One region of the Streptomyces sp. NPDC033216 genome, then DNA from elsewhere that is predicted to be linked to it. Evidence: riboswitches for the same ligand, from Rfam matches in the RefSeq annotation. Region 1 holds a riboswitch; each other region holds the start of a gene.
What was found. Region 1 has a riboswitch for cyclic di-AMP ahead of ACZ5Y0_RS07230 (M23 family metallopeptidase). Riboswitches for the same ligand answer to the same signal wherever they lie in the genome.

Region 1 (2,193 bases):
TCCAGCGGTACGTCAGCCGACGGAGACGCCGTGCGAGCGGAGGTAGGCGACCGGATCGACGTCCGAGCCGTACTCGGGACCGGTACGGATCTCGAAGTGCAGGTGCGGGCCGGTCACATTGCCGGTCGCGCCGGAGAGGCCGACCTGCTGACCGGCGGAGACGGACTGGCCGGCCGAGACGGAGAGCGAGGACAGGTGGGCGTACTGGGCGTAGAAGCCGTCGGAGAGCCTGATGACGACCTGGTTGCCGTACGCGCCGCCCCAGCCCGCGGAGACGACCGTGCCCGCGCCGACGGCCTTGAGCGAGGTGCCGGTCGGGACGACGAAGTCGACACCCGTGTGGTAACCGCTGGACCACATGCTGCCGGCCATCTTGTACGGGGTGCCGACGGTCGCACCGGCCACCGGGAGGGAGAAGCCGGTGGCGGCGGTGGTGCTCCCGGCGGCCTGGGTGACGGACGCCTTCGACGGGGACGACTTCGACGCGGACGACTTCGCGGAGTCCGAGGAGGACGACTTCGCGGAGGAGCCCGTGGACTGCTTCGACGAGGAGGACGAACCGGACGATGCGGACGGCGACTTGGTCGTACCCGTCGCGCCCCTCGTGCCGGTCGCGGCCCGCTCGCCGATCGACAGCTTCAGGCCCGGGTGGATCAGCGACGGGTCGTCGCCGACGGCCTCGCGGTTGTCCGCGTAGAGCCGGGTCCAGCCACCGCTGACGTTCTGCTCGTCCGCGATCTTCGAGAGGTAGTCGCCGGACCGCACCGTGTAGGTCCTGGCGGACTTCGCGGACTTCTGCGCCACGGGAACGGCCTGAACGGCCTCTTCCGAAACGGAGGAGAGCGAGGAAGCGGCGGAAACGGGGGAAAGCGACTGCGCCGCCGACTGGGACGGCGCGGCGTGCGCACCGGTGGCCCCTATGAGCGGGAGGGCGAGCGCGGCGCCGCCGGTTCCGGCGGCGGCGATGGAACGGGTGAAGCGCTGGGGCTTCGGACGGCGGTGCTTACCCTTGGCGGGCATGACGAATTCCTCTCCGGCGCCTACGAGGTGAGCTGTCGGGTGCGGACTGGAGATGTCCGGCCGCGCCGAGGCGCGGCTTTACCCCTAGCCGTTCCGGGAACCGGAACAGGCGGTACTGCCTGTGGGTCCCCCGCTCCTGCCGTTCACGGGTGAGTGTGCGGGCTCCGGGCGGCGGCAGGATTGGGCGTCCGTCCGGATTGGTGTGGAACGTAAGCGACCGAGACGCACAGGGACAAGCGAAGGTTGTACTCCCCGTGCCATTGGCTTGATCCCCTGAGGGGACTGCCCGTCACCCTCCGTGGATTGAGATGCCGGCTTTCCCATTAATTTCCTTGAGAAACAGCCGTATTACGTGAGCATGACGAACGACTCAGGGTCACGAATATGACGCTGATCACGTGACGGTCCCCCAGAGTCTCCTATTCCACAGCGAGTTGGAATGAAGGATCCAATTCGGACAGAACTCCCACATGTGACGCAGACGGATAACCATCGCATCAAGGTCACCAGGCGGCCCGGTGCGCGATCCATGGCGCGACACCATCGCACCACGGCGGACTTCGCCCGTTTCACGGCATTCGTACGTCGCTGTCGGATCGAGCCTGCCCGCCCCGAACCCGGCGTCCCCGCCGGCCGTCCCGCGACCGCCGAAGGCCCTTGTGGAGGACCGTTTGCCCCGGGCATCCATGTCGTATGGTCGAGGAAATGTTCCGGTGGCCATGCCGAGCCGCGCCTGCCGGGACCGAGGACCGGGAGGAGCCCCCGTGACGCAGCAGATCCCGTCGACCGAGCCCCAGCTGGCCGGAGTGCGGAACTTCCGTGACGTGGGCGGTCTGCCGACCGTCGACGGCCGGCGGGTACGCCACGGCGTGCTCTTCCGCAGCGGGCATCTCGCGCACGCCACCGACGAGGACGCCGCGTTCCTCTCCTCGCTCGGACTGCACACGGTCTTCGACTTCCGCAACGCGGCGGACCAGAAGCTGGAGGGCCCGGACATCGAGCTGCCGGGGGTGCGCAACGTGAACCTGCCGCTCTCCGACCCGGCGGACGGTTCCGAGTTCTGGAAGATGGTCCGCGACGGCGACATCGACCTGCTGCGCGAGATCCTCGGCGACGGCAGGGCGGCCGGCCGGATGATCGCCTCCTACCGCTCGATCGTGAAGGAGCGCACGG
Region 2 (2,193 bases), on a different contig from region 1:
GCTCGGCAAGATCGAGGCGGAGGTGGGCGAGGTGTACGCGGCCGTCGACCAGGACGGCGTCGACGGGCTCACGCTGATCGAACCGGGCTATCTGATGCCGCACCCCACGCTGCCGGCCCTGCGCGTCGGAGCGCGCGAGGACCTGTGGTGCGAGCCGATCAGCAAGGTGCTGCTGCGTCATCCCACCCTGTCCGACGACGAGTTGGCGGCGACGGCCCGTTCGGTGGTCGGCTCGCTGGCCGGCGTCACGATGTCCGGGCCGGGCACGGTGGAGCTCCAGCCCTGCGGAGTCACGAAGGCGACCGGACTGGCCCTGGCCGCCGAGCACCTCGGGCTGCGGCCCGAGGACACGATCGCCTTCGGCGACATGCCCAACGACATCCCGATGTTCGACTGGGCGGCGCGCGGTGTCGCGATGGCCAACGCCCATCCCGAACTCAAGGCGGTGGCCGACGAGGTCACGACGTCGAACGAGGACGACGGCGTGGCCGTCGTCCTCGAGAGACTGTTCCCCTAGTTCCCCCGGGTTTTGCTGAGTTTTCCTCGTTCACTGGGTTTTGTTGAGTTCCCCTGGTGCCCCTGAGGTCCTCTGGTTCCTTGGCCCTCCAGGGGCGGGGCGGCTGTCTGTCAGTAGGCGCCGAAGACGTTGTCGATCGAGCCGTACCGGTGCGCCGCGTAGTTGCAGGCGGCGGTGATGTTGGCGACCGGGTCGTACGGGTCGTAGGCGGTGCCGGCCACGTGGTACGCGGCGAAGGTGGGGTCGATGACCTGGAGCAGGCCCTTGGACGGGATGCCCGCGGCCGCGTTGGAGTCCCAGAGATTGATGGCGTTCGGGTTGCCCGAGGACTCACGCATGACATTTCGGTAGATGCCGTTGTACGTGCCCGGAATGCCCTTCTCGGCCATGATCGCGAGGGATTCGCGGATCCAGCCGTCCAGGTTGTTGGCGTACCCGGCCGAGGTGGTGGCGGCCGTGGTGGCCGAGGCCGTGGTGGCCGCGGAGGCGCTCGTCGAGCCGATGAGCGGAAGGGTCAGCACGGCGGCGCCGGTGGCGGCGACGGCGAGGGTGCGGGCAAGGCGGGTGCGGCGGTGCTGGACGGCAGCAGGCATGACGAAACGTTCCTCTCCGGCGCCTGCGAGGTGAGCTGTCGGGTTCGGGCTGGAAAGTGCCCGGCCGGCCGCCGTAGGGGTACGGCGACGCGACTTCACCCCGAGCCGGTCCGGTACGTGCGTGACGTACGGCTCGGCGACTTACCTGGGTCCCCCGCTCCTGCCGTGCGTGAGTGTCGGTCGATGGGGTGCCGGGCGGCGGCAGGATTAGGCGTCTGCCCGACAGGCCGGGAACGTATGCGAGAGCGCATGTCCGGAACAAGTGCCGGATTCACAGATGGCCCCTATTGACCTTGATCAGAGGTTTGATCCTTCTTGATCCTTTTCGTGCGCCGGACGTCAACTTGCCGATGGGCAAAGCGGAATCACAACTTCCGGTCCAGGTTGCCCGCGTGGGGGCGACGTGAGCCAACTCACCAGCGTCCACAAGAAGGGTAAAACGGGCATTGGACCCCAAGTCTCTTTTAAAGGGGCGTGCGTGGGATGTGCCTGTGCCAGGTCGGTGGAACACCACCTCGCCGCCCTCCGTGCACACCACCTCGTCGGTGGCGACGAAGTCGCTCTCGTCGCAGGTGACCTCGGAGCGGGTGCGCACGCTCGTGTCCCAGCCCCGCTCCGGGCGGCGCAGCCGGATCGTCCGGTCACAGCGGACCTGGGCCGACAGGGGCTCGCGCTCGGCGATCGTGTACGTCGTCAGCCCCTCCTCCGTGTACTCCAGGCCGTCGGGGTACACGCGGGTGCCGGCGTCCGGCGGGGCGACCTCCAGCTGCCACGCGCCCCCGGCCGCGTCCCGCACCACGCGCCGCTCGGGACGCGGCTCGTCGAGCGTGACGGGGAAGCTCACTCCGAGCGGCGGCGCCTGCTCGGGCTCCTCGAAGGAGGGGCCGGCATCCGCCTCCCGGACCCGCACCGGCAGCTCCAGCGCGCTGCCCGCCGGATCCACGGTGAATCCCGCCGCCGACTCCGGTCCGGGCCAGACCCACGGCCAGTAGGCGGAGGAGAGGGCCAGACGGACGCGGTGGCCGGCTGGGAAGGCGTGGCCGGTGGGGGTCAGGGCGAGGGTGACCTCCCCGCCCGCGGTGT
Region 3 (2,193 bases), on a different contig from region 1:
CGCTGGTTGTGCGGGGCACGAGCGGGCCATGACGAGCCCTTGCTGAGCCTTGCGACTAGAGCCTAACCGCCTCGGGGCGTCGGTCGGCCGACCGACCGTCCCGTGGACAGGGAGACGGTACCCATTGTTTCCGTCCGGAACAAAGGGGGTGGCCCACAGAAGGTGGCCGACCCGAAAGGAAAACCCCGCTCCGGTGCGTACGGGGGAACACGCACCGGAGCGGGGAGACCGTGGGGACGGGGTCACCTCACGAGGCGTTCGGCGTGGCGGCCTCGGCCGTGAGGGGGCGGCGGTCCGGCCGGGGGCCGGATGTCACTTCAGGTGCAGCTGCTGACCCGGGTAGATGAGGTCGGCGTCCTGGACGATGTCCTTGTTCAGCTCGAACAGCTCGGCCCAGCCGCCCTTGACGCCGTGCGCCTGGGCGATGGAGCTGAGCGTGTCGCCCTCGACGACCTTGTACTCGCCGTCGCCCTTCTTGACCTTCTTGCCGGTCGGCGTGGTGACGGTCTTCTGGGACTTGGCGGCCGGACGCTCGGCGGAGCGGGAGGCGCTCTGCTGCTCGGTGGAGCGGGTGGTGGTCTCCGAGGAGCCGCTGGACGAGGAGCCGCCGGTGGACGAGCCGGCGGAGGACGAGCCGCCGTTGTACGCGGCGCCGGACAGGCCCACGCCGCAGACCGGCCAGGCACCCTTGCCCTGGCCCGCGAGGACCTTCTCGGCGATCTGGATCTGCTGGGACTTCGAGGCCTTGTCGGCGGTGGCGGCGTACTGCGTGCCGCCGTACGCGGCCCAGGTGGAGGCGGAGAACTGAAGGCCGCCGTAGTAGCCGTTGCCCGTGTTGATGGACCAGTTGCCGCCGGACTCGCACTGGGCGACCGCGTCCCATTCGGAGGCGGTGGCGGCGGAGGCGTTGCCGGCCGCCATGAGCGGGGCGGCTATGGCGACGCCGGTGACGCCGGCGAGCGCGGCGACGCGGGTGGCCTTGGACGGACGACGGTGCTTGCCCTTGGCGGAAAACAGCATGGTGGATCCCCTCACCGACGCCTGCGAGGTGAGCTGTCGGGTTCGGGCCGTGTGAGTTGCCCGGCCACTCGTCCCCGGGAGCACTGCTCCCCGGGAGGTGTGGCTTCACCCCAAGCCGCTCCGGTCAACTGCCCGGTACGGCACTTACCTTGGGTCCCCCGCTCCTGCCTACGGCGCTTACGCGACGACTGTTCCCGGGCCGCCACTGGCAGGATTCGGCGTTGCGGCGGCCGGGGCTCGGGTTGCCGAGCGGTCTCGACCGTAGGCACGCGCTCGGCGGAATTTCAAAGACGATCACGTCTTCTGAGACTCATCCCACACTTTCACCAAAGCGGACATTCGACGCGAAGCGTGACGTGAACTCCCGCTGCTTTTCCCGTTTTTCCGCCCTATTCCACCCCTGTGTCGAGCGTCTGACCGGCAGTGATGTTGTTCGGGTCGGCGCCGATGGCGCCCTTGTTCTCGTCGTAGAGCGCGCGCCATCCGCCGTCGAGGTCAAGGGAGTCGGCGATGGAGACGAGGGAGTCGCCCTCGCGCACGACATAGGTGCCGACGGCATGGCGGCCGGAGGAGGCGGTGGTGGTGCCGTCCGCCACGGTCTCCTCGGCGGTGCTCCCGCGGTGGCGGCCGGAGGCGAGGGAGCCGGTGTCGACCAGGTTCCAAGAACCCGCAGCCTGGACCGACTTGTCCGAGTCGTCCACTTCGGGAACGGTCGCGGCCGAGCCGCCGTCCGCCTTCGAGGTGCTCGCACCGGTGGGCGTCTCGGCCTTCGAGGAGCTGTCAGGCGTACCGGAGGAAGGGGACGAAGCGGACGGGGACGCCTTGTCCGTGGCATCCGTGGAGGATTCGGCCGACGGAGTGGCGGACTCGCCCGTGGAGCCCGAGGCGTTCGAGGGGCCGGACGAACCCTTGGACAGGTCGGACAAGCCGGACGTCACGGAGGAGTCGGACGAGTTGTCCGCCACGCCGGTGTCCAGGTCGCCCGCGCCGTTCTCCTTGCTGAGACCGGAGGTCAGCCCGCAGGTGCCCCAGGCGCCGACACCCTGGTCGGCGAGGACCTTCTGGGCTACGGATATCTGCTGGTTGCGGCTGGCCAGGTCGGGGCGCTCGGCGAAGTCGAGTCCGCCGTACGCCTCCCAGTCCTCCTGGCTCAGCGCCAGGCCGCCGTACTCG
Region 4 (2,193 bases), on a different contig from region 1:
AAGCACGTCCGTCCCGCCACGGCCACCGCCGTCGTCGTCGGCGACCTCACCGGGCTCGACCTCGACGCGCTCCTCGGCGAGACCCTCGGCGCCTGGACGGGCTCCACGGCCCAGCCGAGTCCGGTGCCGCCGGTGACCGCCGACGACACCGGACGGGTCGTCATCGTGGACCGCCCCGGCGCCGTCCAGACGCAACTGCTGATCGGCCGCATCGGCGCCGACCGGCACGCGCGCGTGTGGCCCGCGCAGGTGCTCGGCACGTACTGCCTCGGCGGCACTCTCACCTCCCGGCTGGACCGCGTCCTGCGCGAGGAGAAGGGCTACACCTACGGCGTGCGCGCCTTCGGCCAGGTCCTCAGGTCCGCGCCGGACGGTTCGGGCGCCGCGATGCTCGCCATCAGCGGCTCCGTCGACACCCCCAACACCGGTCCCGCCCTGGAGGACCTGTGGAAGGTGCTGCGCACCCTCGCCGAGGGCGGCCTGACCGACGCCGAACGTGACGTCGCCGTGCAGAACCTCGTCGGTGTGGCACCCCTGAAGTACGAGACGGCCGCCGCCGTCGCGGGCACGCTCGCCGACCAGGTCGAGCAGCATCTGCCGGACGACTACCAGGCGACGCTGTACCAGCAGCTCGCCGCGACCGGCACCGTCGAGGCCACCGCGGCGGTCGTGAGCGCCTTCCCGGTGGACCGCCTGGTGACGGTCCTGGTCGGCGACGCGGCCGCGATCAAGGCGCCGGTCGAGGCCCTCGGCATCGGTGAGGTGAAGGTCGTCCCCGCCGAGTAGCAAGGCGAAGGGGGAACGCGAAGCGGGATCGCCGAGTAGGAACGCGATGTGGCGACGCGGAGCGGCAACCGCGACGCCACGCGCGCGCAGGGAGCCCTGGTTGACGGATGTGTCACCAGGGCTCCCTGATGTCCGATTTGAGAGAGAGGCTGCCTGTCTGCCCTGTGGCATGCGCTACAAAAGCCGCGTTCCGTTTGGGTATTGACGACCCCCGCGTCTACTTTCAATCGGGCTGTTCGTCAGGCAGTGCGCCGCGCCCGCGGCACCGGACAGTCATCGCCGAGTCCCCGCATGGCGCGAGCCAGGGGAGCCGGGGACCCAATGAGGCAGTCCCTGGGGTGAATCGGACGCCCGCGCGTGTGCGCGAGGGGGTCCGTAGGAGACCTTCCTGCTCCGAACCCGTCAGCTAACCCGGTAGGCGAGAGGGAAGGAAAGGACCGCTCAACTTCATGGCGTCCACTTGCGCCACCGGGAAGCACCGTCGTCCCAGCCGGATGAAGCGCACCACCGCCCGCGTGGCGGGCATCGCGGCGCTCACCACCACCGGCGTCATCGGCACCGTCGCCTCCAGCCCCGCCCTGGCCGCTGAGACCCCCGTCGAGCAGACCGGCCTCATCCCGGTCGTCGCCGTGGGCGACACCGTCGCCGAGCGCATCGACGACCAGGCCGCCGCCCAGAAGCAGGCCGCCGTGGTGGAGGCCGAGCGCAGGGAGGCCGCCGCCCGGGCCGCGGCGAAGGTCGAGGCGGAGCGCGAGGCCAGGGTCCGTGCCGCCCGCGCGGCCGAGCGCCAGCGCCTGAACACCTTCGTCTCGCCGATCAGCGGCTCCTACGTCTCCACCGGCTACCGGTCCGGCGGCTCCCTGTGGTCCTCCGGCAGCCACACCGGCATCGACTTCCACGCCTCCACCGGCACCCCCGTGCACGCGGTGGGCCTCGGCACCGTCGTCGAGGCCGGCTGGGGCGGCGCCTACGGCAACCAGGTCGTGATCCGGATGAACGACGGCACGTACACCCAGTACGGCCACCTCTCGTCCATCGGAGTCTCGGTGGGCCAGAAGGTCGCCCCGGGCCAGCAGATCGCCCTGTCCGGCGCCACCGGCAACGTCACCGGCCCGCATCTGCACTTCGAGGCCCGCACCAGCGCCGAGTACGGCTCGGACATCGATCCGGTCGCCTACCTCCGCCAGCACGGCGTGCGCATCTGACGACGTTCGGCGCAGAACGTGATCGCCCCGGCCCTCGTGGCCGGGGCTTTCGTCGTTTCACGGAACGTGCTGTCAAAAAATATCCCTGGATTCCGGCCCCCCATCGGAAATTCCCGCTGATTGCAATAGAGTCACGGAGCACACGTCAATCGTCGACGTTTCACGGTGATTAAGGCGGAGGTCGGTCATGCGTATTCCGGCG

Region 2: it holds a riboswitch for cyclic di-AMP, as region 1 does, so the genes downstream of both, ACZ5Y0_RS28965 (transglycosylase SLT domain-containing protein) here and ACZ5Y0_RS07230 (M23 family metallopeptidase) in region 1, are expected to answer to the same signal.
Region 3: it holds a riboswitch for cyclic di-AMP, as region 1 does, so the genes downstream of both, ACZ5Y0_RS13505 (transglycosylase family protein) here and ACZ5Y0_RS07230 (M23 family metallopeptidase) in region 1, are expected to answer to the same signal.
Region 4: it holds a riboswitch for cyclic di-AMP, as region 1 does, so the genes downstream of both, ACZ5Y0_RS16030 (M23 family metallopeptidase) here and ACZ5Y0_RS07230 (M23 family metallopeptidase) in region 1, are expected to answer to the same signal.

What each region holds. Positions count from the first base shown of each region.
Region 1 covers NZ_JBVIQK010000003.1:121,443-123,635, reverse strand. Annotated here, with positions in the region: gene ACZ5Y0_RS07230 (M23 family metallopeptidase) at 13-1,020, opposite strand; cyclic di-AMP (ydaO/yuaA leader) riboswitch at 1,025-1,182, opposite strand; gene ACZ5Y0_RS07225 (tyrosine-protein phosphatase) at 1,785-2,193, shown strand, end outside.
Region 2 covers NZ_JBVIQK010000020.1:109,002-111,194, forward strand. Annotated here, with positions in the region: gene ACZ5Y0_RS28960 (HAD family hydrolase) at 1-517, shown strand, start outside; gene ACZ5Y0_RS28965 (transglycosylase SLT domain-containing protein) at 628-1,110, opposite strand; cyclic di-AMP (ydaO/yuaA leader) riboswitch at 1,116-1,296, opposite strand; gene ACZ5Y0_RS28970 (CocE/NonD family hydrolase) at 1,382-2,193, opposite strand, start outside.
Region 3 covers NZ_JBVIQK010000005.1:405,387-407,579, reverse strand. Annotated here, with positions in the region: gene ACZ5Y0_RS13505 (transglycosylase family protein) at 313-1,020, opposite strand; cyclic di-AMP (ydaO/yuaA leader) riboswitch at 1,024-1,206, opposite strand; gene ACZ5Y0_RS13500 (transglycosylase family protein) at 1,410-2,193, opposite strand, start outside.
Region 4 covers NZ_JBVIQK010000007.1:119,916-122,108, forward strand. Annotated here, with positions in the region: gene ACZ5Y0_RS16025 (M16 family metallopeptidase) at 1-786, shown strand, start outside; cyclic di-AMP (ydaO/yuaA leader) riboswitch at 1,054-1,222, shown strand; gene ACZ5Y0_RS16030 (M23 family metallopeptidase) at 1,236-1,991, shown strand; gene ACZ5Y0_RS16035 (GntR family transcriptional regulator) at 2,179-2,193, shown strand, end outside.